Regions from separate parts of the Bacillus sp. FJAT-42376 genome, predicted to be linked through region 3. Evidence: riboswitches for the same ligand, from Rfam matches in the RefSeq annotation. Region 3 holds a riboswitch; each other region holds the start of a gene.
What was found. Region 3 has a riboswitch for cyclic di-GMP ahead of CEF21_RS20635 (hypothetical protein). Riboswitches for the same ligand answer to the same signal wherever they lie in the genome.

Region 1 (8,159 bases), 690 kb from region 3:
CCCATCCGGCCAAGAAGCTCCCGGTGATTCATAAACCATCTTAAGCGGTCGGCAAGCTGATCCGGCTGAATAGGAGGGATGACAAAGCCGCAAGCTCCGTAAGGATCCCCTTCTCTCCCCTCAATGAGTTCCCTGCAGCTTCCCACATCTGTTGCAACCCACGGTTTGCCCGCAGCCATTCCCTCAAGGATGGCAAGCGGCTGTCCTTCTGATAAACTGCTGAGCACGCAAACATCAAACCCCATTAAATAATCACTGACATTGACCCGGCCGGTAAAAGTGATGAAGTCTTCAAGCTCGAGACTCCTTACTAAATCTTTACACTCCCGGGCATACTCCGGCATTTCTTCATCCGGCCCAAGAATCGACCAATGAAAAGCGTACCCCCACCTTTTAAGGGTATTGGCAGCATAAATCATGGTTTTTATATCTTTAATCGGCACCACTCTGACAATGGCTCCTATATGAAAGACATCTTTTTTCTCCTGAACCGTTAAAGAAGAATTGATTTCGATTCCGTTTGGCACAATCAATGTTTTTTGAGGCGGTGCCCCCTGTTCAAGCTGATATTCTCTGTTCTTCTCGAAGAGCGTAATAATATCCGATGCCTGTTCATATGCATGTTTGGATAAATGATGAAATAGCTTAATCCACCTTTTCTTGTATAGAACAGGAATCCATGCAGACTGCAGGATCTCCTCTTCCCTTTCCCGCGAGTAAATGCCATGTTCCGTAATGATGAAAGGAATACCTTGGACGATCGAGATATACGTCCCGATTAATCCTCCATATCCTGTAGAAGCCGCATGGATGACATCAACTTTGCTGTATTCCTGCTGAAGGAGGTGCATAATCGGTGTATACATCGATTTCCACATCCACATATAATCAAGAAATGACCCATAAAGCTCTTCATATTCATAACAATCCTGAACAAGCTGATAAAACGCTTCGCTTTCAAAAAACTCTTCAGCAGTACCGATTTTTCCCTTATCTCCAAGAATCATCAGCGCTTTCGGGTCATGGCTTTGGAACGTAAACCATTTAAACAGGAGCGCTAATTCCTCCTCAGAGAGAGTTGATTTTTGTTTTCTAACCGGTGCCTTTCCTTGCAGCTCTATATTTTGATGATGAACCGTATTGGGTGTCCGTTCATACTTTAAGTCTTTTTCTTCTTTCTTTTCCGGTGTAATGGTGAAAAGAGAGAACTGTATTTCTTCCATTCGGGTAATGAGGGTATGGATCCAGCTCGATACACCTCCGCTTACATAGGGATAACTCCCTTCAGCAATGATTCCAACTCTCATCTTTATTCCGCCTCTTTCCACACAACTTTTGCATCGGGCTTATTCATTGTGAGCAAATAGAGCCCAGGCTGTCTTTCTTCTATTTTTCCAAAATGATATTGGGCTGGTTTCAGCTTTTTGCCTTCCTCTATCCTGATTAAGAATAATGATGGGGAAGGCACTTTGTATCCATGAATTTCAATCCCTGAATCGCTGTATTCAACGTTCCATTTCCCTTCCTGATAAGCTGCAAGCCGTTCTTTTGCCCCGTACTGCGTGTATCCTTTCAAATAAGGAAACTGATCATGTAAAAATTTCTGCATTTTTACATATTCCCCTTTAAGGCTTTCCCAGCTTTGGTTTTTGGACCGTTCCTCATCCAAAACGTCATCAGGATGAATAAAGTGCGAAAAAACCCCCATGTTCGCTGCAGCATCTGCAAGCTGGAACTGGTCTTCTTTCGTAAAAGAATAACCGCTGTTGATTCGCGGGAAATGATAAAGATCCTTGTAGACGGAATCATATCCGAACTCCTGAATGAGGCTTCCGTTCGAAGGATCTCCTGTATAAAGGCTCGAAATCACTTCGAGGCCGGGCATTGTATGCCTTACAGCTGAAATTCCAGACCGGTTAAGCAGGTTGGATGGCGGAACGTATGTTTTAAATGTCTGATCGGAAAACAGTTCTTCCTGAACCGTTCTGAGCTCCAGGAGAGCTTCTTCCATTTCCTTTTGCGAATCCCAGTACCGGTAGCCGAATTCCGATGAAACCGGTTCACTTCTTGTTACAAGCGATTCATGGTTATAGCCGTGAAGAGCAAGCTCTCCTCCGGCCGAAAGGAGCTGTCTGCCATAAAGAAGCAAATCTTTCTGACTCATCTCGATAAGCTGGCTGCTTCGTACATGAGGCTTGTCAAGATACGTTCCAATCATCGCCCCGGTGTAGGGAAAATCATATTTCCCGCTGATAGCTTTCATATCCGGCCACCATACTTCGCGGTAAAACTCATCATAAGCCATTCCGTAATCCCTTTTAATTTTTTCTGCTTCCCTTTTAGCAATCGGCGCAGGGAAATCATCGATGAACATCACTTTCTCACCGGCCTGCCCCGAGACAAATGCAGGGAACGCAAGGCTGATTGCCTGCACGATAATTCCCCGTGTACTCTTATCCTGAAGGCCTGTACCATTCCAATTGACCACTCTGCCTGCTCCGTAATCACGTGTCCAGAGCAGCGGAATTTTTTCTGCCGTAATGTATGTTTTCGCTTCAGGGACCAGCTCCGCTTTTAGCATGCTGTTTGAGAAATAGTCCGATGCAGAATCCAGATTGGGGTAACCGTTAAAAAAAGAATCGGAAAAGGCAATGCCTTTTACTTCATCATCAAAGCCTTTTTCCTGTTTAATGCCGAGTAAATCATACCATTCCGGATCCGCAAAACGGTTGGCAGCAAACAGTCTGCCTCCGTCTTTAACAAATTTGCCGATTTGGCCGGCATTCCATCGTGACGTGTCTTCTCCGGTCAAGATGATCATTGTATATGGATCACCTTGAATCCCCCCGGTTTTCTCGGGCGGGAGGACCTCATATCTGACATTCGCGTAATGCAGCGCCTTTTTTATATTGTGATAGGTACCTTCACTCAGCTTGTTTCCTTTCTCGGGTTCAGCTACGTAAATCCTCATATTGCCTGGTGAAGTTCCCTGTTCAGGAGTGCCGGACGTCATATACGTAATTTCTTCTGCAGGGAAAACTTTTTTGCCGATTGGCAAATTCGCATAAAAATGGTCTTCATTCATATATAAAATTCCTATCAGCAGGAAAACAACCGCAATTGAAGTAAAAATTGCAAAACGGGGAACCCTTCCTGTCATCTGTTATTTCCTCCCAAATACTGAATAATCTTCTGCTGCCTGATTGGAAAAGAGTTTATATCAGGATGATTTCGAAGCCGGACCGCCAATTCAAACACTCTATCCCAACTGCCATTTTGGTAAGAAATTTGCAGCCAGCCCCACATGACTTGGGCCGATTGCGGCTGTTCATGAAGCAGGCTTTGGAAAATCTGTTCACTCTCCTGCGGATTTTTCTCAAAGATTAGCATACCGAGCGCTTCCCTGTATTGAAAATCTTCGGGGAATTCAGCAGCAGCTTCTCTCAGAAACCCTTCATAATCCAATTCAGTCTTCTCCCTGATGGCACTGGAAAGCAATTCGCTGGATAGGTACTCCTTATAAGTAGATAGAAGCTGCTGGTAGGTAATGGGATGTTCCGCAGACAAGTCTCTTTTTTGCTGGGTAATTTGATTGGCCAGCCGGTCTTGAAGGACATTCGTAATCGTTGCAGCATAATGAACCGCTTCTCTATCCGGATGGTTCAGTCCTTTTTTAATAATTTTCTCCTGGCTGATGGTTTTTTCATTGGACATATTTAAAAGCAGGCTTTTCATCATCCACCCGTTTCCAGAGGAATAACCGCTTGCGGAAAGCAATTGGCGGTCCTGGTTAAGCGTCTCTCTTAAATTTTCAAAATTATAGACCTTGTTCTGAATATAGCTCGAGTATTCATCCATGAATGACCCATCCTGATTCTTCACAAAGAGGCGCAGCAAAATAAAGCCGAATATAAAACCAATGAACGGGAGAAGCAGAGAAAGCATGACCCAGAGCATAAGCAGACCATGCTGATCCTTCTCCACTTTTCCGGCAAAATAAAAACGGGCAGCAGCAAAAGATACGGCACACCCGATAACAGATCCGGCACCTAATAAGATCATCATGTAATAGAAGCCACCTCTTTCCGTATAGCATTCTGGAGTCTTTCCCTGACTGCCGGCTCATTGGCCGGATCAACTCCCGGCAAAAGAACATAGAGAATTCCTGCCTCCTCATCCCATCCGGCTGAATCCAGTTCCCTTAGCTGCTTTTTCATCAGGAGATCGATTTCACTGATCATCAGACGGTCTGTTTTTAATTCAAAAATAACAAAAGGCTGACCGATTTTTTCCGCGCGTTCAAGTTCTGCATTAAACCGTTTAAAAAAGGAAGCGAGCTGATAAATACCGGTTCCCGGATATCGCTGATGCTCATTTTTTTCCCTTTCATATGTATAGGCAAAACTTAACCGGCTTCCCATCCATTTCAGGCACCAGTCGAGCCATTGAATATGCTGGGAAGTACAGGCATTGAGATCAATTCCATCAAGTGCGAGAATATATCTCATTTCCCCGTAAACAAACACAGGGCCTGCCGCAGCCGGAGACGCTTCATCGTCCTCCCTTGATCTGAACATTACATGCTCTTGCCCTTTTATTACTTTGCCTATTAAAGATGGGACCTCATCAAGCCAATAATCTGACTTGAGCCTGCCCTCTTGATTTGTGTTAATTTTTGAGCGGATTGAATCTCCTTGACTGGATATCAGGTACAAACAAAGCTGCCTGCTCGTAAACCTTTGGTTAACGATACGGACCATTTCATTAAAGATCGTATCTGAATCAGTAGAATTAAGTGCCGTAATCATCTCGTACATGTCCGCATATTGATCCTCTGACTCTAAAAATCGCTTTCTATACGTCTCGTTTATATTTAATGCTTCATCCAGAGTCTCTTCTAAAATCTTTTTTTCCTCAAGAATTTCCTCATACCCATTTGTTATATCAAAATAACGTTCTTGTTGAGAGTTTCGTGATAGCCCCGTGAAAAGGAGCAGAAAGAAGAATAGCGAAATGACCAGCATATTGGATAAATCTGTGAGATAAAGATAGAGATCGCCTCCATTGCCGATTTCAAATGCAATGGAAGAAAAAACGGCGGAACAAAAAGGAACAATCCCAAAATAAATACCATATCTTAGTGAAATAAGGACGATAGCTGCAGACCATAAGACCTCGCTCAACATCGGAATATTTTCTGAAAAAAAGTGAAGAAAAAAGAGATTGGCAAAAGATAATCCGAATGACTCAGCCAATTTTAATATAATATTGGATTGTTTGTAGATCATATGAATCACTGCTTTCACAAAAAAATTAGTTGAGTTCAGAAAAATAGGCTGATATGATTAGGACAAAAGGTGATGGGCAAACTTGCTGAAAAGCAAGGACGCAAAGGCATGGGTCGTCGATTTCCAATCGGAAATACCGATCGCCAGCCTGCGAAGCTACCATCCCTCGTTAAAAAACGGAGGGATTACAAATGAATAATGTAATCAGATTTTTTGTATTGGCTTTTTTTGCTGTATCCAGTTTTATTTCTTTATCTCCCGCTGCCTCTGCCCTTACGACAGCTACATCTCCCGCTGCTTCTGTCCAAAACGCTGCAAATTCCACAGGAGTTTTAAAAAACGTGAAAACCTACAAAATTTTCTACGATGCTCCTACCCCATCGATTATCAAAAAGATGCAGGCCTATGACCTCGTCATAATAGAGCCCCTTCTTTACACCAAAACCCAAATTGAAACGATTAAGAAACAAGGTACAAAAGTTTTCGGCTATATCAACTCAATGGAAGCCGATAACTGGAACACTGCATTCATGCAGAAGCTTACACCGGAAGATTTTTATCAGCAATCCACTCAAAAATACTATATTCAGCAATGGGATTCCTATCTGATGAATATGAGTTCTCCTCATTTCAGACAATTGCTCTTATCAGAAATTGGAGCTCAGGTTGCCGCTAAAAATATGGACGGGGTCTTTTTTGACACAGTTGGAAACATAGATGATTATTTCAGTGATCAGCCAGCTGAGCTTGCGAAACAGCGGTCAGGCCTGGAACAGCTTTTAAAAAGTGTTAAAACGATGTATCCATCCCTCGGAATCATCCAAAACTGGGGAATTGATACTCTGAAAACAACAAGCGCAAACTATGTTGATGCAATCATGTGGGAAAACTTCAGTCATAATGTTGTGTCTAAAGATGAGTGGTCAAAAAATCAAATAGATCAATTAAAAGCGCTTCAGCAAGAGAAAGGAATCACGGTTCTTACTGTTTCTTTTGAGCAGCACTCTAAAAGTGCATGGTTTTCTGAGCAGCAGGGATTCCTCCATTACAAAGCAGTTAAAGACTTTAACAGATGGTAATTACTATAGCGGGCAAAGAATTCAGGTAAGATTCGACAATTAGTAGTTCTCCATCCTCTTTTATGGAAAAGGACTTACATTATTTGTAGCACAGCAAAGGAAAGCTCGCAACTTTCAGATGTACCAATAAAAAAACCAGACGAATGCCGATGTGCCAGTCTGGTTTTTTTAAAGGAAAAATCTCTCCCCCTGTATCATCTTACCTACTCCAAATCACTTAGTCTATTCTATATAACAGGAATTCATGTCAAAAGTAGGCTTTATTTTACGATAGGTTATACACTCTTTACTCCTATTGGGTTCTATTAACCTGATCACTGGAGCCAGCGGACACACTTGCCTGCAGGCTTTCATCATCCGGTTTAACAGAGCTTCTTCCTGAATAATGACTGTTTTACTCAGGGCTTTCAGCTTCGCCGTGAAGCACCTCCCTTTCCCCTTCTGCCCATTTGTTTGCGAGAGCTCATAGAAAAAAGACTGCGGTAAAATCCGCAGTCTCTCTTTTATATCTTCACAGGCCTTTTCCAGAATCCGACGATAAGGGCCGTGATAATCGATCCTATCAATATCGCTAAAATATATAAGAATGGATTCCCGTCTACTACCGGGATTACAAATGCTCCGCCGTGAGGTGCCGGCAGTTTGATATTGAAGAGCATAGATAGGGCGCCTGCTGTCGCTGCACCAATGACGGATGCTGGAATGACCCTTCCCGGATCCGCGGCAGCAAATGGAATTGCCCCTTCTGTTATAAAGGTTGCCCCCATAATGTAAGCCGTTTTCCCCGCTTCTCTTTCTTGTTTCGTAAACTTGTATTTAAAGAAGGTTGTAGCCAGTGCCATTCCGAGTGGCGGTACCATTCCCCCTGCCATTATGGCAGCATGAGGAGCGAAGTTTCCTGCATCAATCATGGCAAGACCGAATGTATAAGCTGCTTTGTTCAGCGGTCCTCCCATATCGACGGCCATCATTCCTCCAAGAATTAAGCCCAGCAGTACAAGGTTCCCTGTGCCCATTCCCATGAGCCAGCCGTTCAGCAAATCCATTAATGCTTTTGCTGGCGGGATAACAATGACCAGCATGATGACTCCTGTAAACAGGATACCGAATAAAGGATAAAGCAATACCGGTTTGATGCCTTCAAGGGATTGCGGCAAACGGCTGAACGCCTTTTTCAGGAAAAGAACAATATAGCCTGCCAGGAAACCGGCAATCAAACCTCCAAGGAAGCCAGCATCCCCTGTTGATGCCAGCAGGCCGCCGACTGCACCGGGTGCAAAGCCCGGCCTGTCTGCAATACTCATCGCAATAAAGCCTGCCAGAATGGGAATCATCAGTTTAAAAGCAGTTCCGCCGCCGATGGTATTTAATACATAAGCAATTTGATTGTAGCTCGGATCATTGGGGTCTGCAGATTTAATCCCGAACATAAAGGAAATAGCGATGAGGATACCGCCCCCGACCACAAACGGAAGCATATTTGATACACCATTCATTAAATGCTTATAAAATCCTGTTCTCTGCCCTTTTTCCTTTCGGCCATCTCCGCTTTCTCCCTGGCTCCCCTGGCTGTTTTTATAAATAGGACCATCCTGTTTCAAGGCTTTTTCTATTAATTCACCCGGCTTTCTTATTGCTTGTGCAACAGGTACTTCAATGACTGTTTTTCCTGCGAATCTTCCCATCTCGACTTGTTTATCCGCAGCAACAATAATCGCGGAAGCCCTTTCAATTTCGTCCTCTGTTAACCGGCTTTTCACCCCGCTTGAACCATTGGTCTCTACTTTGATGT
Region 2 (8,159 bases), 200 kb from region 3:
ACCCGCAGGCTGCAGTCATCATTCAGGAGTTTTTAAGGGAACAAATTGATGAAGAAGCACAAAGCCAAACGATTGTGGACCGCTTGAAGCTTGCCCAGAATAATCCGTCAGCGCTTTTGCTCCTGGATCAGGAATTAGGGCAGAGAAAACCGGCAGCTGCCGGGGCCCCGCCTGCTGCCGGATAAATGCTTGCTGTGTATAAGCCAAAGCATAAGCGGATGGAAGAGACCGTTTATGCTTTGCTTGTTCTAATAATCCGCGCGACAGGGTCCCGATCCAAACTTTACACTTAAATTTGTTTATTCTTCCGATTATCCCTTATAGTTAAATTATGTTTTAATCCTAAAATCACGGATAAGGGGGCAGATTGACGTGAATATCAGAAAGATGAAAGAAAGCGAAATAGAGCTTGTGCGGTCACAGCGGATAGAATGTTACAGCGAGTACCGAAACCTTGTTTCAGAATCTCACTGGAATGCTTTAGAAGGAACTCTTTCTTCAAATAAAGATGTAAGCAGCAATGCTGAAATCTTTGTAGCTGAAATAGAAGGCCGCGTTGCGGGAAGCATCGTCTTGTTCCCCGGAAAATCAGATGCGTATGAATGGACAGTCAACTCACCGGATTATCCGGAAATTCGAATGCTCGCCGTCCATCGTGAATACAGAGGCAAGAAAATTGGACAAGCATTAGTGCAGCACTGTATCGAAACTGCTGAAAAGCAAGGATATGCATATGTTGGATTACATACCGCAGATTTTATGAAAAGTGCGATGGCTTTATATACAAAGATGGGTTTTGAACGTGTTCCCGAGTTTGATTTTGAACCGGCTGATGATGGGGTAGTTGTGAAGGGTTTCAGGTATTCTCATCCTCATGTATTGGGAAAACAGCACTCTTAACAGCAGTACCCTCCACTATCATTTAGGGTACTGCTGTTTTAATTGCGGTTTATTGGCTCTTCACTTTTTTTCCATTACAGCAAAGTAATTTTCTTCAGGATCTGCAAAGTTAAATACTCTTCCTGAAGGCATATGGACGATTTCTCCAACCGTCACCTTCTTGCTGGATAAGTCGCTGTATAATTGATCCAGATTTTCAGAAAAAAACAGGAAAGAAGGAGTGCCAAGATTTAGTTCCGGCGACATTTTTGCAATGACTTCTTTATTGTGCAGAACAATCGTGGTTTCTGAATCCGTTGCCGGAGCGATTTCTATCCATCTCATTCCCTGTCCGTTATCCTCTTCAGAAATGACGTGAAACCCCGCCTTCTCCGTCCAAAACTTCACTGCCTCATCCTGATTATTCACATACAGCATAATTTGTCCAAGTTTATGGATCATTTCAGCTCACTCCTCTTATTTTTAGAAAATTCAAATACCTCAAACTCCAGTTTACAATTTTTGTTTTGAAACGAGCAATACAAAAAGGAGATTTTGAAAAAATTGTTCCTCCATTATGACGTAAGCGTATGTTCAATGTGCCATCCCGCGTTTAATAGACCGACAAAGGGGAAGAAGTTGTAAAAATACTAGAAGTGAGGGAATTATATGGATTTCATTCAGAGGACCATCGAATTGGCACGTAAAAATGTTGAAGAAGGAGGCAGACCTTTCGCTTGTATCATTACCCGGGGCGATGAAATGATTTCCGAACGCACGAATCAGGCCGCTCAAACGAATAATCCAACTGCCCATGCCGAGATTCTTGCTATCCAGGATGCTTGCCAAAAGCTGGGCACCGAACATTTAAAAGACTGCCAAATCTATATTTTGGCAAGCCCTTGTCCTATGTGTCTTGGCGCCCTATACTACTGCAGTCCGGAAAAAGTGACATACATTGTTTCAAGAGATGAATACAAAACCTATTATCGGGATGACCGGAAATACTTCGAAATCGAAAATTTTTACGATGAATTCAGCAAAACCATTGAAGACCGCCGTCTTCCAATGGAAAAAGCAGAGCGTGAAGATGGATTGGATCCTTATAAGCAATGGAATGAGATACACGGAACGGTGCATGCCACATGACCAAATTAGGAACGGATAGACATCATGCTTAAAAGGCCCGAATTATTTCGGGCTACTTTAGCTGATCTTAAGCGTGTTCAATTGATTTGAAAGTATCAGGTGTTAAATACGGATCTTCCACAATATTTTCCATACCTTTTAACAGCAGCCAGTCCAAGTACATAAGTAAGCGATCTAATTGGGCTAAGAGTTCGGATTCGGTTGTGAAAGAAAATGATTCTTCACCCCCTGGCGATATATTCAATTTGAGTTCTTTCCTCCATCGATCTAGAATCGTTGAGAGTTCGAATACTTCCCCTTTATAACGAATGAAAGCTCTGATGATTGCCAGTCCAGACATATGTTCTATTACAATAATGGAATCGCCCGATTCATATTGTATTTCTCCCCCATGTACAATATCGGGACTAAACTTCGTCCTGGAATATCCTTTTTTTTTAAGAAAAGAATCACATCTGCTTTTATATAAATTGTCTACGTTCCCAATCGTTATTTGATGATTACTAAGATATTCTTCCATTCTTTTAATAAAGAGGTAGCCTTCTCTTTCCAAGAGATGACTAAGTTCTTTTTTGTTTTTGTATTCTATGATTAAATGAAGCTTTTTTTTAATCAATTCTCTTCCCGTTTCTTCGCTTGAATTTGGAGTTCTGAATCCAATTCTCAATGTATTTTTTTCACACACATCATAAAATGCTGTATATTTAAAATTTTCTTTGTATTTATTTAAATAGACCATATAGTCATTTGACAGTTCAGGATCTAGATGAAAACCTAATTCATCTAAATTTTCTTTAAATAAACTCAAAACATGATCGTAAAAACTAGATTTCTTTTGATTGGAACTAATTATTTTTATATTTTCTTCTTCAAGCATTGTACTGCCCCATTCACTAAGTGAGGTGTAACAAATTCCATCCACTTTCTCAAAGTCAAATGCTTCTTTAAATAGATCGGCAAGGAAAAACTCTTGCCCCACCGGGTCCCCGTTCAGGATCTCCATCATTTTTTGGTATGAAGCCTGTTTATACGCTATGTTTTGAAGAGTTTCCAGCCCTTCTTGAATATCTTTTACTTCAATTTCTTCAAAAGTTAAGGTTAATTCTGACATCATTTTTCCGCTTTTATAAAGACGGAACCCCCAAAAAAAGTCTTCCGCATATTCATAACAAAAAGCATACGTATCCAGTTTCTTTGATAGCGACTTTGCCAAAACATCCAATTCTTCCAGATTAAATACTGCTCCCGTCCAATCAGAATTTATTGGAACTAAAAAACCAGAATAAATCTGTTTTCTGCTAGACAACTGAATTTCCTTTATTTTCTTATTAATAATGATTACGTTTGTCTGCTCGCTCACTGCAGTTCACTCCTTTCCCATGAATAAAGTTTACTATAAATAAGAAATGTAATTTATAGGAAATAAAAAATTTTGTCTATAATAACTAATCCTGCGGAAGTATCCAAAAACACAAAAAAGGAAGGAGCCTCTGGCCCTTCCTTTGATTATTTACACATATTTTACATAAAAACTAAAACCACCAAAGTATGTATTGGTGGAGACGGTGGGAGTCGAACCACCCTATCTTCAAAATACTATAACAGCAATATTTACAGTGGTTTTAGGCTAACATTAAAATTGCTTGACTACGTTTGAAAATAATTACGTTGCGGGGGCAATGTGTACAAACCTGTATGTTTACTCTGATCTTTATAGGTTTGAGGCCGAGGTTTTTCATCATTTTTTAAAAGTCATTCCAAAATATTTCTTTAATATTTTCGTTAGGACTTTTGCATATATGAAGAAAAAATTTTAATCGTCCTCTAATTAGAGGATAATCATTTGTTCCCATAATAAAAAGCACCCCGAAGGATGCTTTTTTATCTTATTTTATAATTACATTAGCAAAATTGATAACTCCATTATCTATTTGACCATCTTCACAAGTAATTTTTAGCTTTTGTACATTCGTAACATCTAAATCTACTGAAGTTGGCAGGTCATCTTTAGCTAAATCATATGAAGCAAGTAATTTTTCATCTCCATAAATTTTGAAGTGATGGGATCCCCAGTTACTTCCATCCGCAAATCCTAGGAGACCTGTAATATGAGTATATTGTTTGTTTAAATTAAATACCATATATTCATCAATACCTGACCAGAACATACTATAACCTTTATTATAAGTTTTACCACCCATAGTCATTTCTTTATTTAATGAGGGTTCATATGTATAATTAAAAGGACTTATTACATCTGACATATATGTTGTGCCATTAGGATCAGTTCCTAAAAATACAGTATCGCTTTTTTTGTTATAAGAAGAATGGCTATTTATTAGATTTGCCATAAGATCGATTGGAGCATATCTAACACCTTTGAAACTTAATAATGCTGGGACAGAAGTTTTTCCATATTCATATGTTCCACTATGGACAAAACCTTGATACGCTAGTTTTGAACTTAAAGGAGTACCTGCATTTGCTTTGTATTTGCTAATATCCTTATCCTTTTGAGATATTTGAGATTTTAAGCTACCAACTTGCGTTTTATAGCTATTAATTTGTTTGTCTTTAGCAGCCAAAAGCTTTTTATTTGACGCAATTGTAGCCTGCAAAGATTTAATTTGCTTCTGCAAAGCAGAAACCGATACACTTGCTTCTGTTACATTTGTGGAAAAGAGTGTACCAATTACAAAAGCAAGTGCTAATAAAAATACCAGACTTCTTTTTCTCATTTACTGATCCCCCAGATTTTGAAATTTGGAAAACAAAAATAGACATATCGATTCCCGAATGTCTTTATACAGTCCGGTAGCTGGCTGGCATAATCATCTCTGACTTTAGCCCCTAAAGCTTTGCGTCCCAACCTTTCAATTGGTTTGCCTTTTTCAATCTTTATTCTATGGTTAGATTTTCCAAGTTTTATTATACAAGGGTATATTTCCTAATGCAACATAATTTAGTATATTATTCCTAAAAAGTAGTTATTCAGACATATTTATCGAGTAGGAAGGAGTGATTAACTCCCGACCTCTCACACCACCGTACGTACGGATCCGTATACGGCGGTTCAATTTTATTCTAGGCATTTACTTTCATATAGTGTTTCATTCCAGAGACTAGCCAGAATGCGGCTAGTCTTTTGTTTGTAATGGTTGTGGTTAATATCCACGAGTAAGCCGTGCGGGCCACCCCTTTGCTTGTGTGGCTGTTTTTGTATGCCTGATTACGGCTCATCCCCAGCTTGATTAAGTTCTTGCGGCGGTTTTTAGCTGTCTTCCACTTTTTCCAGATGCACATAGAAATGCTAATTTAAATATGTACAATCTTGCTTGAATAAAGATGTACAAAGCTGATCAATCATTTCATACTGTTTTAGAGGTGATTGATGTGTATCTGGCGCTTACGGTGGACACAGAATTTGAGATTACGAGTCTAAGAGACTTACCAAAATTCAAACAACTAATGGAGCATTTAAAAATGAAAATCAATAAGAGTAAACTGGCAGAAGAACTGGGTGTAGATCGCCGGACAGTGGATAAGTATCTGAATGGATTCATTCCAAAAAGAAAAAGAGAAAAGGCTTCTAAGATCGACAAGTTCTATCAAGTAATTGCGGCTCTCTTGTCAGAGGATTCCAAACAGGTTTTTTATTATCGCCGAGTCCTATGGCAATACCTGAAAGACAACCATGAGCTGGACTGTTCCACCTCAGCCTTTCGAGCTTACATCGCACGAACTCCAGAATTCAAAGCTTACTTTGAAGAGGCGAAGCGTCTTCCCTCTCCCAAAGGAACCGTCCGTTTCGAGACGCCGCCCGGCAAGCAGGCACAGCTTGACTGGAAAGAAAACATCCGTTTTGAAACAAAAGATGGAGAACAGGTGGAAATCAATGTAGCCGTCCTCCTCCTCTCCTATTCGAGATTCCGTACCTTTTACTTAAGTATATCCAAGTCTCAAAGTGTCCTTCTTTCCTTTCTGACAGAAACATTTGAAGCATTTGGAGGGGTGCCGAAGGAACTCGTGACGGATAACATGAAAACCGTGATGGATGAAGCGTGCACGGACTTCTTTTCAGGAAAAGTAAATACAAAATTTGACCAGTACGCCAAAGACATCGGCTTCAAAGTCAGACCATGCGTGGCTGGCCGGCCAAGGACAAAAGGGAAGGTTGAGGCCAGAATGAAATTACTGGATGAGATCCATGCCTACCAAGGGCAATTAACCTTAGAAGAACTGCATCGATTTGTGCAGGATCTTGCCCGGCGCATCAATCATGAGCTGCATCAGGGGACAGGCAAAATTCCGATTTTTGAATACAAAAAAGAAAGGAACCACTTACTCCAGCTACCAACTGAAAAAGTAAGAGATTCCTATCGAATCAAACATACGCTTGTAAAAGTCAATGCATCGAACATGATTTCCTACAAATCAAACCATTACTCCGTCCCATCGGAATACCAAGGCAAGAGAGTAGGATTACAAGTGTATGATGACCAATTATGGGTTTATTATAACACGAAACTCATAGCCCAACATCCGATTGGACAAGCCAAGCTTAACTATCAAGAAGAGCATTACAAAGAAGGATTGCAAGTTTCGGCCCCCTATTACCCTGAAATTGAGGAACTGGCTAAACAAAACTTAGCTGCCATTGGAGGGGTGTATAACGGATGAATGCCAATACGAATTACAAGCAGCTTCTGCAGAATCTGGACTACTTGAACCTGAACCAAATGGGGATTCATCTGGATGAAGTCATAGATTTTGGTGTTCGCAATCAGCTGTCGTTTATTGAAACCCTCCTTAAACTAACCAATTATGAGATTGATGTGCGAGAGAAAAACATGGTTCAGTCCATGGTTAAAGTGGCGGCCTTTCCACACTTAAAAGAAATCAAGGACTATGACTTTTCCTTTCAACCTTCGGTAAACCAGCAGCAGATTCTGGACTTTCTGACCCTGCGCTTTATTGAGCGAAACGAGAACATCGTCTTCTTAGGCCCCAGTGGGGTCGGCAAGACCCATTTAGCTACATCCATTGGAATTGTCGCAGCGAAAAAGCGGACGAGCACCTATTTCATAAAGTGCCATGATTTGATGCAGAATTTAAAGCGAGCACGCTTAGAGAACCGCCTGGAAAGCCGGATCAAACATTATGCAAAATACAAATTGTTGGTTATTGATGAGATTGGGTACCTGCCCATTGATCAGGAAGATGCCAAGCTGTTTTTCCAGCTTGTTGATCGCCGGTATGAAAGGCGGAGCACGATCTTTACAACGAACGTAAATTTTAAGACTTGGGACGAAGTGTTCCAAGACCCTAAACTTGCGAATACCATCCTAGACCGGATATTACACCACTCCACGGTCGTTAATATAGTGGGCCAATCTTACCGACTGAAGGATCATTTAGCGGCAGAAAAAGAATGATTTTGTACATCCTTAAACAAGCAAAAGTGTACATATTTGTGTTGACATTTACACCTAATGCTACTCTAAAAACTGGACACGGATAATAGGGAGAATACATGTATAATAATTGGTACATGTCATCCACATTTGAGGAGTGTTCAAATTGACAAAGTGAACGTACGATAAAGAATTTAAAATCCGTGCAGTCAAAATGACAGAGGGGCGGGTGAAAGCTGAAGTGGCCAGAGAGCTGGGCCTGGCAGAACAGACCCTGCATAACTGGATTAAGAAGTACGAAGAAAGTGATGAGAAAGGCTTTGTCGGGAGTGGGAATGTGAAGCCTGAAAATGAAGAGTCGCACCGCCTGAATAAAAGGATCCGTGATCTGGAAGAAGAGAAAGCCATTTTAAAAAAGGCTATGGGCATCTTCGCGAGAAACCCGAAGTAATCTTTTATTGATGAACACCGCCACGAGTTTCGTGTAGCGAAGATGTGCCAAGTCCTAGGTGTTTCAAGAAGCGGCTACTATGAATGGAAAAGCCGTGAGCAGTCTGAACAGAAAAAGCGCAGGGCAGCGCTGACCCAGAAAGTTCGTTTCGCCTTTTTCCAGTCCGATGAAAATTATGGAAGTCCCAAGATTACGCGAATGCTTTGGGCTGGAGGTGAACGTGTATCAGAAAAGACGGTTACACGAATTATGAAAGCGCAGGGGCT
Region 3 (8,159 bases):
TTGTGCCAGCTGCTGATCATATGCTGAACCGGCACGCTGCTGATAAAGCTTATACCCCTCTTTTGCTGCGTAAAGACCTACATCTTTATTTTCTTCCCATACTTTGCTGAAATTTTTCAGAGGAACACTCGTATCCCCTACAAAAGGCGAGATTTCAAGTGTGAAGGCCGGACGTTTATAAGAAAGCAGGAACCAATCCGTAAACCCTCCACCTGAAGGATTCGGGCCCGGATAAACGAGACGGTAGCCAGTCATCCGGCCCAGCTGCTTCGCATAATTCTCGTCTCTTGTATATCTGGCACCGGTTTGATAAAAGTTCCAAAAGAGAATTTGTCCGCTTGAATGATAGCTAAGCGACATGTCGGGATTGATCCCTTTTACAAACTGGAGAACCGCTTTTGTCTCAGCTGATGAAGCGGGGCTGTACCCTTTGAAATTCTCAGAAGCCGGTTTTCCGGGATTCAGTGTAATCGTTGACCATTTCGCATCATACTGGCGGTTGAGGTCAACTCCTTTGGCATTTGCCTTCCAGTGCTTAAAATCACTACGCCCTCCATTCATTTTCAAAACAGAGGACTGGCTCGATGCAGGGAGAGATTTCACTCCGTACTGCTGAAGGGATACACCATCGGGATTTACCATCGGCATAAACCAGATGGTCGTCTGATCCAGGATGGATTTGGCCGGAAGCCCATTGATAGACGTGTTTCCGTAATAAGCCTTCGCATACTGCTCCATCATTTTCATCGTAAGAGTGGTCGTCATCCACTCTCTTGCATGATGGGAACCGTTTACAAAAACGCTGGCAGGACCTTTCCCAACGGATACGGCATAGAGCTCCCGTCCGTATTCAGATTTCCCCACTGACTTATAGTGAATCAATTGAGGGTAGCTGGCAGCGAGCGCTTCCAGGTCCTTTTTCATGACGTCATACGAGTATACCTGATTGGCATTCACAGAAAACGAAGCGGCAGATGCTCTCTTTTCCATTACAGGGAAACTGGCAAACATAACAAATACAGCAATCATAAAAATTAATTTTTTCACACTCTCGTTCCTTTCAGGTTATTCTATCTCTCTAACAATCTATCATTAAAAGAAGTCAATTCCAGACTTGACTTCAATCGCCGTCCGATGTATTTAGGAAAAAAGAAAAAATCCGGGAACTCCTTCCCGGATTTAACTTTAGTTCTTAGTAAATTCCATTGTTCCTTTATTAAACTCTAAATAGAAGCCGTTTCCGATATCAAGCTTATTGCCGTCTATATTGTAAACGACATATTCCTCGCCGTCATAAATCTTCATTTCCGGAATAACGGAGCCGTATCGGAACATCATTGAATCTGCCTTTAAGTTGGCTATCCCAACCTTATACGTCACATCACTGTTCTTCATGATTGTATAGCCATTACCAACGTCGTACTTCTCATTATCATAGTTGTATACCCGGATTTCTTCGTCCGGCTTGATCATTCTGTGGAATGACCCATCCGGCTTTAGCATCTCTGCCTCTCCAAGAGTAAAAACCCGTCCAATATAAGTGGAAATTCTATGCGGTTCATTATAGAAGTAGTAGCCATTCCCAACATGGTAATAGCTTTTATACGTTCCATAAACCCGGTAGAATGCCCCTTTCGGAACTTCTTTAACGGGCACCATCGAATTCCCTTCCTTCTTGTACATGAGAAGAGACTGTCTTGAATAAACCCTTGCGACAGGGAAAGGAGAATCCTCTGTTGAGATATTTGGTATTTTGAGCTCTTTCGGATTATATACATGCTCAGCTGTCAGATCATTCGGATTAATTTTCCAGAGATTTGATCTTTTATTAAAATAAAGGTTCCCTTCCTGATCACCCGCTAAGTGAAACACATTGCCTTCGCTGTAACATGTAATTTCCAGGGTTTTTGTATCAACTTTAAAGAGCATGCCCTGGAATGTTCCATACAGATCTCCGGAAGGATGAATGACAAGACTTTCGTTTCTGTACATCCCTTCAATCTGGTTTGGAGTAATCGGATAGAGACTTGGCATCCCCTTTTCCGGATCGTACACAAGCAGTTTGTTATCCACGATTCCCCAAAGTCTTCCATCATTTGTCATTTTAAGCGCAGATATTTTGATGGCATATCCGCCAGGCAGCTCAATTTCTCTTTTCGCAAAAGACGAACTATTCGTATCAATGGCGTACAGCTTCGCGCTTTTTGGAGATAGATTCCCGCTTCCATCGTATGCACTTGTTCCAAGGTATAGCGTATTAGCTGCTTGATTAAACGTCATAGATGACGCGCTTTGATCATCAGGCAATGTTTCCTCATGAGCAACAGATTGACTGCCCCCATCATATACAAGGAACATTCCGGCTTTTTCTCCGCGCTTCGGAACAGTTCCGGCATATAACCGGTTCTTCCCTTCATCTGCAGCAAGTGCATTCGGCCGGTCCTGACCGCTTGCCCCAAGGTCCATAATTTTCTTCGGATTGGAACCGGCATTCCAGGCCTGCTGTGTATCATATTCATACACGAGTCCATTTGGATAAACCCCAAAGAACATTTTCTCTTTTAAGGAGGTCATATCTTCCACTTGCCCAAGTCCTTCGAACATTTGAGTTGTTTCAGTTCTCGGATTATAAATACCCAGTCGTCCGGAGATGAACCCCGAACTGTAAATGTTCCCATTCACGCCTTTGCCCACATTGTAAATTTCTACCGGCTGTGCAGGAAGCTTAAGGGAGGACGTGGAGGAACGGTTATCCAGCAGATTGTACTGGTAGAAACGGCCTGCATTACCTGCCAGACCAACAACCTGCGGCTGCCCGTTCACATTTAAAATATCCAGGGATACAGCACTGGAGGAAGCTACTGATCCATTCGTCTCCCGGCTGCTTCCATCTGCCGGATTAAATTCAAACAGCTTGCCTTTCGAGCTGTAGAAAACGGTCTGATTGTTCCATGCAGGAGACACCCCTCTGGAATCAGCCGGCAGAACATGCTCCAGCATATCCGTTTCCTGATTCAGGACAAGGAGCGCACTTTTGTTTTCCATTTTGGCATATACTTTTCCTCCGGATAAATCCAGATCATATACAGAAGCAGCGGATTTAAAATCCTCCGGAAGAATATCTGTTTTCTCATTCGTATTCAGATTCCATTTAATTAGAGCAGCCGGTGAGCCAAGACCGACATAGAGCGTATTCTGCTCTTCATCGTACTCTACACTTCTGGCATAACGCCGCCCATTCATAACGACACCCAGGCTGTCAAAGCCATCGTCATCACTGTATGTAAAGACCGTTCCGCCATAGGAAGTCACACCGAAAATACGGTTGTTTTTCGTATCGTAAGTTAAATCCCAAATGGTCGTATTCGATCCCCTAGGGGCAGAGGCTTTCCCTAAGTCTGATAGCTCCCTTGTTTCGGGATTGTACCGGTAGAGTTGCTCATTCGGTGTTGAACCAATCCATACTTGTCGGTTGGAATCCACTTCAATGGACCACGCTGCAGTCGCACCCTCCAATGTTTCCATATCCACTACTTGTTTGGATTGCAAATCAATGACCACGAGCTTTGCAGGTTCTCCCTGTAGAAGGGCATAGTAAAGCGGACGTCCGTACTGGTCCATCCCGGCTTCACCGCGGATCACATTGACATATTGAACTTGCGGACCAAGGTTTTTATACGGTCCTTCCGTGGCAGATGCGGGGAATGCGAGCAAAGAGATGAGGAGCAGGGCAGAAAAACACATTCGCATTAATTTCAAAATAATATCCTCCAAAACCTTTCTTTAATCCAATTTCCCTTTTCGAAAATCCGATTATTTCTCTAATATGTATATTCTACCAAACATTAGGAATTATGTCTTAGAAATAAGGGAAATTCTTCAGGGGAATGTATAACATAAAATGTATCAAAGGCTTGTAAAGATATACGTTTTTATTTATAAATTTTTTGTAAAAAATAAGAAATTCTAGTTGAACATCTTTAGCATTTAAGTCAGATTTCACCTTGTAAATTTTAGAAGATGCATGAAAACATATACCTGTTTTATAATCGTGACATAAGAATGATAAAATTTGTCACATATAAACATATTTGGTGATTATCCATAAAAAAACCCCTCACACTGATGTCAAGAACAGCATGAGGGGCTCCCGCTTTATGAAAATTTGAAAGGGGAAACAGTATTATTGAAAGGATCTAAATGCAAAAGACGTAGGCTGTTTATATCATCTGTTTTCTCTTCGTCTATGTATGCGGCTTACCAATCAAACATTCGATACTTTCGCCCTAATTGTATCATAATTTTTTCCTCAAATGTTAAATAATTTTTCTTTTTTTACATTATTGAAGGAAAAAATTTCTTTTGCTTTTAAAAGCTTCTTTATTATAATGCGCTCTCATATCCTGAGAAGACCATAACCCTATATTTAGAAGTGAAAAATTCACTTTTTGCTCAAACCCCCTATTCTCTAAAATCAGCTGCTCAAGCATCATAACATCGTCTTTTAGTCTCTTAAAAGAATCATACTCTCTCGATTTGTCCGAACGCGCAATATGGTGCTGTATGTAATCTCGCATGGTTTGACTGCTGATTTCCGAAAGATGATTCATACCGGTATGGTTAACACAGTATTGAATAAACAATGTTACAGCACTTTCAGTTTTTCTGCTTCTATATATATGATTCCCTGCGATAAGGGACTCAATTTCACTCCGAATCAAATGACTTCTATACTTCTTCGTATTTTTGTATGGTTCCTGCTGTTCTTTTTCACTGTTCACAATATGCAACCTCCATTATTCACCTTACCTGAGCCGCATAAGAATAAAACACACCATGTCAAATAGCCATGGTGTCATTGTTGCTTACCTACGGCGGCCTGACGATCCTAGCATAATATGCCTTAGACTCACGGCTTTGCGTCCCCGCTTTTCAGCGGGTTTGCCTTTATACTGGTATAATTGGCTATTTTTTCAACAGTGACTATTATACTACTAGATAAACAAATTATCTATTTAATTTTTTGATTCATTTACCAAATAAGGAGTCTTGCACCCATTTTTTTTAAAAAAGAGACTGACAATCACTTGTCAGTCCCCCGATAAGCCTTATTTTATTGAACTGCACTTAGGTCTATTATACGCCCTTCAACCGCTGGCTTAATGCCAGGATTTGCTTTTAAGTACTGGCTGAACGTTTCCCAGTCCGTGAAGCCTGGCTCGCTGACACGGCCTTCGTCGTATGCCTTTTTAAACATGGAGTAGCTGTCTCCGCCTGCTGCTGTAAATGCATTCGTTGCCACAGCATACATTTTTGCCGGATCCAAAGCCGTGTAGTTCGTTCCATCTTCTTTCACTTCTGCTTTTACCACCCGCTGTCCAGCCGGTTTAGAGCTGTCATACGTGAACTTCATTCCCGCCACATGAAGGAATGCCCCTGCTTCTTTCGGTGCCAGCTCCACACTGTGTTCAAGAGCAGCCTTGATTTCTTCACCCTTAAGGTTCATGATGGCAAGGGAATTTCCGAAAGGCATAACCGTCAGGATTTCACCCATTGTTACATCCCCCGCATCGATTGACTCACGGATTCCTCCTCCGTTTTGAACTGCGATCACCGTTTTAGGATTGATCGTTTTCGCTCTTGCAAGCATCCCATCCGCAATCAGATTTCCCAAATTTGTTTCTTTTGTGCGGACATCCGCACGGACACCATTCAGGACTGTGTCTGTTTTAGCGACCACTTCGTTTTTAATTTTATTAATGCCAGGTCTGTATTTTGAATCAAGGATTGATGCTGCTTCCTGATCTTCTTTAATAACATACTGATCCCCGGATTTTTGGTCAATATCGATCAGTTTGCCTGCTTGCTTGATTATTTTTCCGGCTGGATCAAATTCAACATCCAGAACACCAAGGTTTTTGCTGAGCTCTCCCGTTTGAACGATGACGGTAGGTTCAGCTCCCGTGTTATCCAGAACCGGTGCACTCAGTACCGTATGGGAGTGCCCGCCGACAATAATGTCAATGCCTTCGACTTCTTTAGCAAGCGTCACATCATTATCCCCGCCGCCATCCTGGTAACCGATGTGAGTGAGGGCAACGATCTTGTTAATCCCTTGAGCCTGGAGCTGTTTAACCGCTTCTTTTGCTTCCGCGATGTAGTTTTCAAAGGCAACGTCCTTACCAGGGCTTGAAATGGTTTCCGTTTCTGCGGTGGTAAGACCAAAAATACCCACTCTTTCTCCGTCCATGTTTTTCACGATGGCACTGTAGGAGTGGCCATCTTTCGGATCAGCCGTTACGTCAGAGCTTGTATAAGCTTTCATATTGGCATCCTTTGAAAAATCTACATTCGCGCTGACAAATGGGAATTTTGCTTTTTTAACGAAATCAGCGAGTGTGGCGGTTCCAAGATCAAACTCATGGTTCCCAAATGTCATGGCATCATAGTTAAGGAGATTCATCAGCTCAAGATCTGCCTGCCCTTTGTATTCGTTAAAATACAGAGTGCCAGAGAAGACGTCCCCAGCGCTGAGAAGAAGGGCGTTCTCCTTTTGAGCTCTTGTTTCTTTGATAGCTGTAGCCATTCTGGGAGCGCGGTCTAAATTTGCATGAGTGTCGTTCGTGTGCAGAACAGACAGCTCAAAGTTTGATGGGAATTGAGTCCGATATTGGATTTTCAACGACTCTTTTTCTTTCATTAACGCCGGCTCAAGTGATGCGTCTACTAAAGAATACAGATCCTTAAGCAGCTGATTGTCAGGATGAAGGTTAGTAAGAGCTGTCCGAAGGTCTTTCCCTTTTCCTTCTAGCATCGTGATAATGGCAAACATCGCATCTGCCTGTGTTTGATCTTTCCCTGCAAGAGCGGCTTTGGCTTTTTGGTGGTAATCATAGCGGGTCATTTCAGAAGAGAAGGACTCCGTCGTCAATTTAGCAGGCAAGACGAAACGAGTGTTTACAACGTTTCTGGATGTACTTCCATAAACTTTTGAAACCAGTTTTTCAAGCTGCATCGTTTGTTTTCTAAGCTGATCATAGGCTTTTCTTAACTCTGAAGGAGACATAACAAGAAAATCTGCTTTAATTTTGTTCCTTGCCGAATCCAGTTTTTCACCGTATTTAACCGCATCGATGAGGTATGCCGTACGCAGGCGCTGAATTTCAGAAAACTCAAGACGATCATTCATCAGCCTTTTAATGCGTGGACTGCTAATTTTAGCAACTTCTTTTTTGGCATCAGCAATGGTATTTTTGGCGTTGTTATATCTCGTTAGAAAACTAGGAGATAATAGCAAATCTCCTGCTTCATCCACCTTATATAGCGCGGAGAGAGAATTGGAATAGAACTCGGCGTTTTTAACGGCCTGCTCCGCTTTCGAGCTGGATGCAGCCTGCGCAGGGTTAACCGCTGCAACAGTGGAAACAGCCAGGGCAGCAAGGCCAGCTTTCACAAATTTACTTTTCGGCATGTCTATAGTTCCTCCTTGAGTTTACTCGTATGTAAGCCAACAAAGTTCCAGTGAATGATTATAAAAGCTTACTTATCTTTGAGTCTATCGTATTACAGAAGTCATATCTATGTTAAAAATGTAAATTATGTATTTCGTTTGTAAAAAAACTTTAGAAAAAACAAATGACGAACCGGGGTGAAACTTTTATAATTAAAAAGACCTAAGTCTTTATAACCATAAATATTATTTGCTAGTAGATGTTTCATAAAAAGGAGAAAAAACAACCAATGAAGAAGATACTGATCCTGGTTTTATTATTATGTTTCGCTATGCCTCACAAAATCTATGCTTTAAGCAGCAGCCCATATGTTAAGGAGTATATAGAAAATAAATTTCAATACGAACCTTTCATGCAAGATTACAAAGTTAATAATGATTATTTAAATTTCTCTACTGCAAAAGAGTTCAAACCTGAAAAATTCATTTGGGATGAGAACGGTATTCCCATGGTTAAGTACGGTGCCAAAACAGAATACAATCCGGTTACTACCGCTCAAGGCGCTTTATACTATCACGGAAAATATCTCACTACTAAAAGCTCTGAAGACCGGGAAGCTTTTATTAAACTCACGGATGCTTTAATAAAAATGCAATCAAAAGACGGATCCTTCCGGTATTCCTTTTCCCATCGAATTCCTCATCTCAA
Region 4 (8,159 bases), 1.1 Mb from region 3:
AGGGTTTCTGATATTTTGGATAGAAACTGCAGACTTGGATTCTTTTGCACATTTCGCTCTATATAGCTTAAATAAGACTTTGAAACTCCTGCCAGCTCAGCTAATTCGCTGAGTGAATACCCTTTTTGTCTTCTGATTTCCCGAATCCTCTTCCCGACTTCTTCCATTAATAGACTCCTTCTTGTTACTAAATGAACTCCTTTCGTTCATTATATAAAACAGTTCGTTCTTAATAAAATTACAAGATAGTTAGTAAAAAGAAGAAAAACCGAGAAAACGAACGAAAACGTTCGTTAAAATGAAAAAAACAGCATTTTTCGAGATTTTTCTTTTAAATAGGCCATAAGATATAATTAAAACAAATAATTCTTTATTAAGAACAAAGCGTGTGGTGGCGTAATGCTGAAAATCGTTCAGAAATATGCTTTGAGGTTTACTTTATTAATAGGCATTCTGTTTTATCTATTACTTCTTGGAAATACCCACCAATTCCTTCCTTTTCAATTAAAGAATGTATTATCGGGTTCCATGGAACCGGTTTTCAAAACGGGATCTATGATTTTAATCAAGAAGAGGAATAATGCAGATGTTTATGAAAAAGGGGATATTATAACATTTAAAACGAAAGAAAAAATATTGGTCACCCATCGGATTTATGAAGTTCTGAATGAAAATAAATATAAAACTAAAGGAGATGCCAACGATGCACCCGATCGTGAGACAGTCGAAAGGAAAAACATCGTAGGCAGTTATACCAATTTAACTATTCCTTCAGCAGGGTATCTATTTGCCAGCATCCAATCAAATATAAGTTTGCTTATTCTGCTTAACCTGCCAGGCATAGTTCTCCTTTTTCTATCTTACAGGCTATTGTTCAGGCAGACTGAAAAACAGATAAAAACAGATTGATCCTTCTCCTTAACATGAGAAGTTCAATATAAATTTGGTCTAGGGGGCTTTTACAATGGGTATCAAGAAGAAATTAGGTTTAGGACTGGCATCTGCAGCACTTGGTCTTTCATTAGTCGGAGGCGGTACATATGCGTATTTTAATGACAAAGCAGACGCTGCTTCTTCATTTGCAGCGGGAACTTTGGATTTGAATGTAAATCCGACAACGATTATTGATGTGAAGAATATCAAACCTGGTGACTATATGACTAGAGCTTTTAAATTGGAAAACAGCGGTTCTCTGGATATTAAAAAAGTGCTTTTAACAACAGACTATACCGTTAATGAAGGTGCTGCAGGGAATAATTCGGACTTCGGCGATCATATTCAAGTAAACTTTTTATACAATGCAGATAAGCTGAATGATGTAATTTACAGTACTACGCTTAAAGAATTAAAAGATATGGATCCTAATGTACTTGATAAAAATGTTTTCACCCCTTTATTCGAGAGAAAAGGCCTTAAAGCCGGAACCACAGATGATTTATTTGTCCAATTTGAATTTATTGATAATGAGCAGGATCAAAATGAATTTCAAGGTGACTCTCTCCAGCTGAAATGGAATTTTGAGGCACGTCAGGGAAAAGGGGAAGAGCTTTAAGGCTGATGGGAAGGCAGGAACTTCCTGCCTTCTTTTTACATGACTCTACCCATAAAAGAACGGGGGCTGGAGGCAATTCGGAACAATATGTATGAAAGTCATTCCTTATTTAAGTTATTCGCATTAATTTATTCTTTTTTATTGATTTTAAATTATGCAGCCTCTCCTACTGGAGCATATTATAACGACCAAAAGGAACAAGGCATTTATATTGAAGCCGGAACCTGGTGGGATAAGAGTAATTTGAGTTTTGAGGAACTTCCTGCTGCAGATGAACTTACAGGCTGTGAACCAATAAGATTAAACTTTCCTGTAATAAACAAGGGTTTTACGATGATTGGTACGACCACATATCGAATCTATAAAAATGGAGAAGTATTTACAGAAGGCACATTAGGAATAATCCAGGCTGAAAAGACGGCAATTTTATCTGTTATAACCGATTCTCCAGGGACTTATATGGCCGAGGCTGATCAGCGTCCAGGCTATGGCGGCAATGACTCAGAGATAACCAGAACAAACAGCCAGTCCGTTTCAATAGCTGAATGTCCTCCGCCTAAAGATGAAAAAGAAAAGCAGGAGGAGAATCATGAAAAGGATTCTATTAAAGAGGAGATGGAGGGAGACAAGGAAGAAGTAGAATCTCCAATAGAAGGCACCGAGGAGGAGAACAAGGCTATAGAAGAAACATCCTCAAGCGATAATCCTGCAACAGACGAATCAGGTCGTTTGAGTGAGGAAACGATAGGCAGCGAAGGGGGAGTTAATAAATGAAACTGGCGGGAAAACTAATCAGTCAAACATTATCCGCACTGCTGTTTGTTCTCTTGCTTGTCATGATCCTCCTCGTCCTCTCCTCAAAAGCATCCGGCGGTCAACCGGAGTTTTTCGGCTATCAGCTGAAAACCGTCTTATCCGGTTCAATGGAACCCGGAATTCAAACCGGCTCGATCATTGCTGTCAAAACAGGCGGCGATATGAATCGTTTCCAGCCAGGGGATGTCATCACTTTTAAAATGGATGAAAAAGATCTCGCAACTCATCGGATTGTAGCAAAAAAGGCGAGCGGTCAGGCTGTTATTTATACGACAAAAGGAGACAATAATAAGACTCCTGATTCTGAACCGGTGCTTGCTCAAAATGTGACAGCCCAGTATACAGGTTTCACCATCCCGTATATCGGTTATTTTATTGAATATGCTAAGTCAAAAGAAGGAAACGCGCTCTTGTTCATTATTCCCGGATTGCTTTTGATTGGATACTCCATAATAACCATTTGGCGGGTCATTTCGAGGCTGGAGGAGCCTAAGAGGGTATAGTTTCCTGAATTCCATACATAGCATAAATAATGGCCTGTATGCCAAAGGAGCTGCTTCATGAAAACCGCATTCATTTACCTGGCGATTGTTAATACAATCGATTTATTTGTTACATTAGCCGGTCTTGAACTTGGTTTTATAAAGGAAGCAAACCCTCTTATGAAAAACCTGTACGAGTGGACTCCAGTGGCTTTTATCGGAGTGAAGCTGATGTTTTCGATTCTTCTGCTTTGTATGGTGTTTCTAATTCCGCTGAAAACAACGAAAATCTTAAAGGGTGCGACCTGCGCAGCCTGTCTTCTTTATACATTTGTCATGATTCTGCATTCAACTTGGATTTTCCATGTAACCAATTAGGAGAGATGATGATGTTCAAAAAAGTATGTCCGCGCTGTGCAAAATCTTCTTATAGCAGTTACAATGGCGGAGCATGGGTCTGCCCGGTTTGTTCGAATGATTTATCCTTCCAAAGGGTTCTTTTTGAAAATGCCCAGACGAAGGTTACCCCATTAAAAGGGAAATACAATGAAAATCAGCACCGTCAAAAATCTTTCATCTCGTTGTATGCTTAAAAAACCAGGTCCTGTATCCTGGTTTTTTTGTTTGTATTGGCATAGAGCTTACTATAGGCTATTTTACCGGATAAATAGATGCAGAGAAAAAAGCCGCAGTTGGCTAAATGCCTGAAAAGTAAGAGTTTTCGAAAATAAGGCAAGGTTATTTTTCAGAAAAATCATACGAATGGATGAGTGAATTTTCTGGTACAAAGAACCTTTTGCCGAAATTAGGCGACTGCTAAACTAAAGTAGCGGTAAGAAAGAATTTTATGACAGACTCTACATAATCTTACATCTGTAGAATTTTTTCCTCCATGCACGTTTATTTATCAGAAGATTTCGATAGTAATGGTTGAGCTTCTTTACAGGAAAAGAGTTCACATACACGCAGAAAAAATCAGGAGGAATGTAAAATGGGGATCAAGACAAAATTAGGGTTGGGTATTGCATCTGCAGCGCTCGGATTATCACTGGTCGGCGGGGGAACTTATGCCTATTTCAATGACAAAGCAGAAGCGGCGAGCTCTTTTGCGGCGGGAACGCTTGATTTGAATGCGGTTCCTACTGAGGTTGTGAATGTGAAGGACATGAAGCCCGGAGATTGGATGACACGAACCTTTAAACTGAAAAATGATGGAACGGTTGATATTAAAAAAGTTCTTTTAACAACCGAATATACGGTAGCGAATAAAGAGGGCGAGCCTGCAAATACAGAGGATCTCGGCAGCCATATTAAAGTGAATTTCCTTTATAATGCGGACAAGCTGAATGACGTTATTTACAGTACAACGCTTGAAGAGCTGAAGGATATGGATCCAAATGCTGTAGCTAGCAATGTGTTTACCCCGCTTTTTGAAAAGAAAAAAGGACTGAAAGCCGGTACAACCGATGATTTGTTCGTACAATTTGAGTTTGTTGACAATGGTGAAGATCAAAACCAATTCCAGGGAGATTCTCTGCAGCTGAAATGGACATTTGATGGACGCCAGGGTGAGGGACAGGAGCTATAATTTCAATCGGTTCCGATAGTGTATAGAGAGGGAGCAGTACAGCAGGTAAGTGGCTGTGCTGCTCCCTGCCTCACTTTATCGGTTTTTGCATCTTGGGAATTCATACATATCGAACGGGGGATGAAGATTGATGAGCAGAAAGAAAATGAAAAAGGCAAATAAGCTGCTTCAGACTGCGGTGTTTGTTTGTGCGGTTTTGCTAATATTGACTTTATCCGTGACGCCCGTTCAAGCCTATTTTCATGCGAAAGCCGAGCAGGAAATAGGAATTCAATTAGGTTCCTGGTGGGATGGAAGCAAACTCAGCTTTGAAAAAGCAGGTGAAACAGAGCCGAAGACAAACTGCAGTCCCGTAAATCTTACGTTTTCAATCAGAAATTCAGGATTCGGAATGATTGGTTCTACAGGCTATCGAATTTTTAAAGATGGCGAGCTTGCAGAAGAGGGCTCCCTTTCAATCATTGGGGAGAATGAGACAGGACATCTTTCTATTCGAACGGATAAGGCTGGAGTGTATTATGCAGAAGCCGATCAGCGCCCTGGCTTTCAGGGAATGAATGAAACGGTCCGGACAGAGAGTGAAAAAGTTACGGTAGCTGAATGTCCGCCTCCAAAAAAGGAAGAAAAAAAGAAACCCGATTCAAAAGTTCCTTCTAAAGAAACGAACAAAGAGAATGCGGACAAGCCTGACCTCGAAGAGAAACCAAAACCTGAGAACGATTTGCCTGCCGCGAACTCTGATGAAAAGAATGAATCCGAAGTTCTGCAAACGAATCCTCCGATTTCAGAAGAAAAGGAGGAGAGAAATTGAAGATTGTAAGCAGAGCGTTCACCTTGCTGCTGTTTTTTATTCTGATCAGTCTTGCCATCGCGGTTTTCTCTTCAAAGGCTTCCGGCGGCGAGCCTCAAGTTTTTGGTTATCAATTTAAAACCGTTCTTTCCGGATCAATGGAACCGGGGATCCAGACCGGTTCAGTTATAGCAGTAAAGACCGGAGGAGATATGAACAGGTTTAAAAAGGATGATGTCATCACATTCTGGATGAATGAATATGACCTCGCAACTCACAGAATTACGGAAAAAACCGTAAGCCGGGGACAGGCAGTGTATCGGACGAAGGGGGATCATAACGAGTCGGAGGATTCAGCCCCTGTACTCTCTTCGAATGTGGTAGCTGAATACACAGGTGTGACGATTCCTTATGCAGGCTACATCAGCAGCTATGCCCAAACAAAAGAGGGCCGTGCGCTGTTTGCTATCATACCTGGCATATTACTGATTATTTATTCTATCTCCACCATTTGGCAGGCGATTTTAAAAATCGAGGAGAATCATAAAAAAACAGCTTCATAAAAAATAAAACGGTCTGGACATCTGTCCGGCCGTTTTATTTTTTTGGCTGATGCATCCGCCATTTATTAAATTCCAGAAATTCTCTAAATTGATCTTTCGTTACGCCTGATTGCATAGCTTCTTTTACAAGTGATGCCCAGTCCTGATCCAGCTGATTTGCATAAGCATCTTCTGTGTTGCCGTTTAACAGGGTATTAACAGAGATGCCAAGCACGGATGAAACCTTTTCCAAAAATTGTACAGATGGATTGGATTGCAGATTTCGTTCAATCGAACTTAGGTATGATTTAGCTACGCCTGCCCGGTCTGCTAGTTCAGATAGAGATAGATTTTTTTCTTTGCGATATTTGCGTATGCGTTCCCCAATCATAACATCACCTTCCCATCGATATTATAGCATATAACGAAGGGATCATTTCGATAAATCGAACAAAATCGACAAAATTTTTTCGACAAAATTTGGTTATTTCTCTCTTTCTGCCTGCTTATTTTGAAGGAAATAGCGGATATCTTCTTTGCTGATTCCCATGTCCAGTGCAGCGAGGATCAATTCTTTCCATTCTACATCCAATTCTTCTTTTACGAGTACCTTCTCCATCCTTTTTCCTCCTAAAATACGTATGTATTTCAGGCAATCCGGCGATCATCATTGCCTGGCCGGCAACCTAAGACCCGTGATTTTGCGTCCCTGCCTTTCAACAGGTTTGCCTTTATCTGACAGAATCGGCATCCTTTCCGCGGACGTCATACTAAAGTCACGATCAGCGGAAGGAACCTTTGTACCATGATTATAGATTGGAAAAAGAAAAAATGGTGCTGAATCATGTCGAATTGGAAAAATATATTAAAATTTTTGATTTTTCTGCCGATATAATTAAAAAATCGTTTGCGGATTCAGGTAAAAAATACCCCCGTTATTAACAGAAATATGGATGTTCGGTTCATAAAGGTCCTTCAATGCGCCTTTTTCGAGTTCATAAACTTCCGGTTTTTCCTCCATATCTTCATAGAAATGATGGAGGAGCATTAAATCGGCGTTCCATCTCTGCCTCGATTCTTCTGCCCACTCATGAGAATCCTCTGCTATTTTTCTCTCGATGTACTGCCTGATTCTCGTCATTCCGCTTTTGGGCAGAATTAACGGCGAGAGGGTAAAGCGGAAGTCCGGTATTTTAGGAGTAAGCTGAAGCTGATTCAATCTTTCCTGAAAATTCTCGACCATCGTTCCGCTTATTAAATGGAGACCGATAGAGTAGATAAAGTCTTTTTTCATATCGCACTGATAGGAAACCGTCATATTCATTCCAAGCCATGGATGGAGCGGCTGCTGTGTTCCCTCCATAAATGAATCCTCATACATACGCGCAAATGCTCCCAGCTTACGCGCTGAGCCAAATATTTGATGGAGCCTCGGCGATCCAAAGTGGATGAATTCTGTTTTCTGCTCTTCTGAGACTTCGTCCTTATCTGTGAGCAGCGTAAGACTCATTGGATTCGGCTCGCCCCCGGTTTTTTCAAGGTAATGCCAGTAAAAAGGGCGGTTCATCAGTTCTTTGTCCAGATCGACTGTCAGCTGGATGGCTAAAGCGCCAGGTGTTTTTTTGGATATATCGCACTGGTTCGCCCGAAAGAAGCGTTCAAGCAGTGTATGAATTTCCTGCTGGTTCATCATTTTCCTCCTTAAAGGATGTCACCTGACACTTTTTTTTCTTCCGTTTCCTGCTGCCCGAAATCGAGGATGGAAGTAAGGTTTTCCATTTTGATTTTCATTTCGCCTTCTGTTGAGGAATGGAACAGGATGTCCTGAAGGTGCTCTTCGAAATTTGTAATTTCCAAACGTGTCAAAATCTCATCGAGCTGTCCGATGACTTTTTCAAAGAGATTGATTTTCTCATACAAAAGCTTAAGAATATGTTCTTCAACGGTATTTCTTGTTGACAGATTATAAATATGAACATCCCGTTCCTGGCCAAGGCGATGAATCCGTCCAATACGCTGTTCGAGCCTCATTGGATTCCATGGCAGATCGTAATTAATGATCTGATTGCAGAATTGAAGGTTAATTCCTTCCCCCCCGGCCTCTGTGGCAATCAGAACTTGAATGTTTCCTTTAAACAAATCCTTCATCCAATCCTTTTTTCCGCGCTTGAATCCGCCACGAAAAGGCACTGAAGAAATTCCGTGCTGCTTTAAATACCATTGCAGGTACATTTGGGTGGCCCGATACTCAGTGAAGATAATGACTTTATCATTGATTTTCTGGATAATCTCCAGCACTTTTTCAGCCTTGCTGTTTTGGGTTACTTCATCTACTGCTTTCAAAAGCTGGTGAATAACAGGAACCGGTATAGGAGAACCGTCTTCCTCT

Region 1: it holds a riboswitch for cyclic di-GMP, as region 3 does, so the genes downstream of both, CEF21_RS17130 (glycoside hydrolase family 191 protein) here and CEF21_RS20635 (hypothetical protein) in region 3, are expected to answer to the same signal.
Region 2: it holds a riboswitch for cyclic di-GMP, as region 3 does, so the genes downstream of both, CEF21_RS19685 (NPCBM/NEW2 domain-containing protein) here and CEF21_RS20635 (hypothetical protein) in region 3, are expected to answer to the same signal.
Region 4: it holds a riboswitch for cyclic di-GMP, as region 3 does, so the genes downstream of both, CEF21_RS15005 (anti-repressor SinI family protein) here and CEF21_RS20635 (hypothetical protein) in region 3, are expected to answer to the same signal.

Annotation. Positions count from the first base shown of each region.
Region 1 covers NZ_CP033906.1:3,419,124-3,427,282, forward strand. The annotation lists gene pelF (GT4 family glycosyltransferase PelF) at 1-1,307, opposite strand, end outside; gene CEF21_RS17115 (DUF2194 domain-containing protein) at 1,310-3,160, opposite strand; gene CEF21_RS17120 (hypothetical protein) at 3,157-4,065, opposite strand; gene CEF21_RS17125 (nucleotidyl cyclase domain-containing protein) at 4,062-5,288, opposite strand; cyclic di-GMP riboswitch class I at 5,354-5,444, shown strand; gene CEF21_RS17130 (glycoside hydrolase family 191 protein) at 5,480-6,367, shown strand; gene CEF21_RS17135 (PTS fructose transporter subunit IIABC) at 6,871-8,159, opposite strand, start outside.
Region 2 covers NZ_CP033906.1:3,908,713-3,916,871, forward strand. The annotation lists gene CEF21_RS19660 (ferritin) at 1-185, shown strand, start outside; gene CEF21_RS19665 (GNAT family N-acetyltransferase) at 373-900, shown strand; gene CEF21_RS19670 (VOC family protein) at 961-1,341, opposite strand; gene CEF21_RS19675 (nucleoside deaminase) at 1,549-2,028, shown strand; gene CEF21_RS19680 (hypothetical protein) at 2,096-3,388, opposite strand; gene CEF21_RS19685 (NPCBM/NEW2 domain-containing protein) at 3,915-4,766, opposite strand; cyclic di-GMP riboswitch class I at 4,839-4,925, opposite strand; gene istA (IS21 family transposase) at 5,422-6,708, shown strand; gene istB (IS21-like element helper ATPase IstB) at 6,705-7,463, shown strand; partial or broken gene CEF21_RS19710 (IS3 family transposase) at 7,624-8,159, shown strand, end outside.
Region 3 covers NZ_CP033906.1:4,111,057-4,119,215, forward strand. The annotation lists gene CEF21_RS20625 (M14 family zinc carboxypeptidase) at 1-1,047, opposite strand, end outside; gene CEF21_RS20630 (ligand-binding sensor domain-containing protein) at 1,186-3,759, opposite strand; gene CEF21_RS20635 (hypothetical protein) at 4,341-4,781, opposite strand; cyclic di-GMP riboswitch class I at 4,871-4,956, opposite strand; gene CEF21_RS20640 (5'-nucleotidase C-terminal domain-containing protein) at 5,114-7,471, opposite strand; gene CEF21_RS20645 (D-glucuronyl C5-epimerase family protein) at 7,741-8,159, shown strand, end outside.
Region 4 covers NZ_CP033906.1:2,982,817-2,990,975, reverse strand. The annotation lists gene CEF21_RS15060 (XRE family transcriptional regulator) at 1-167, opposite strand, end outside; gene CEF21_RS15055 (signal peptidase I) at 400-909, shown strand; gene CEF21_RS15050 (CalY family protein) at 965-1,552, shown strand; gene CEF21_RS15045 (hypothetical protein) at 1,640-2,326, shown strand; gene sipW (signal peptidase I SipW) at 2,323-2,871, shown strand; gene CEF21_RS15035 (DUF5658 family protein) at 2,929-3,228, shown strand; gene CEF21_RS15030 (hypothetical protein) at 3,240-3,443, shown strand; gene CEF21_RS15025 (CalY family protein) at 3,842-4,438, shown strand; gene CEF21_RS15020 (hypothetical protein) at 4,569-5,249, shown strand; gene sipW (signal peptidase I SipW) at 5,246-5,791, shown strand; gene CEF21_RS15010 (helix-turn-helix domain-containing protein) at 5,826-6,161, opposite strand; gene CEF21_RS15005 (anti-repressor SinI family protein) at 6,255-6,389, opposite strand; cyclic di-GMP riboswitch class I at 6,419-6,510, opposite strand; gene CEF21_RS15000 (YqhG family protein) at 6,666-7,460, opposite strand; gene CEF21_RS14995 (DEAD/DEAH box helicase) at 7,472-8,159, opposite strand, start outside.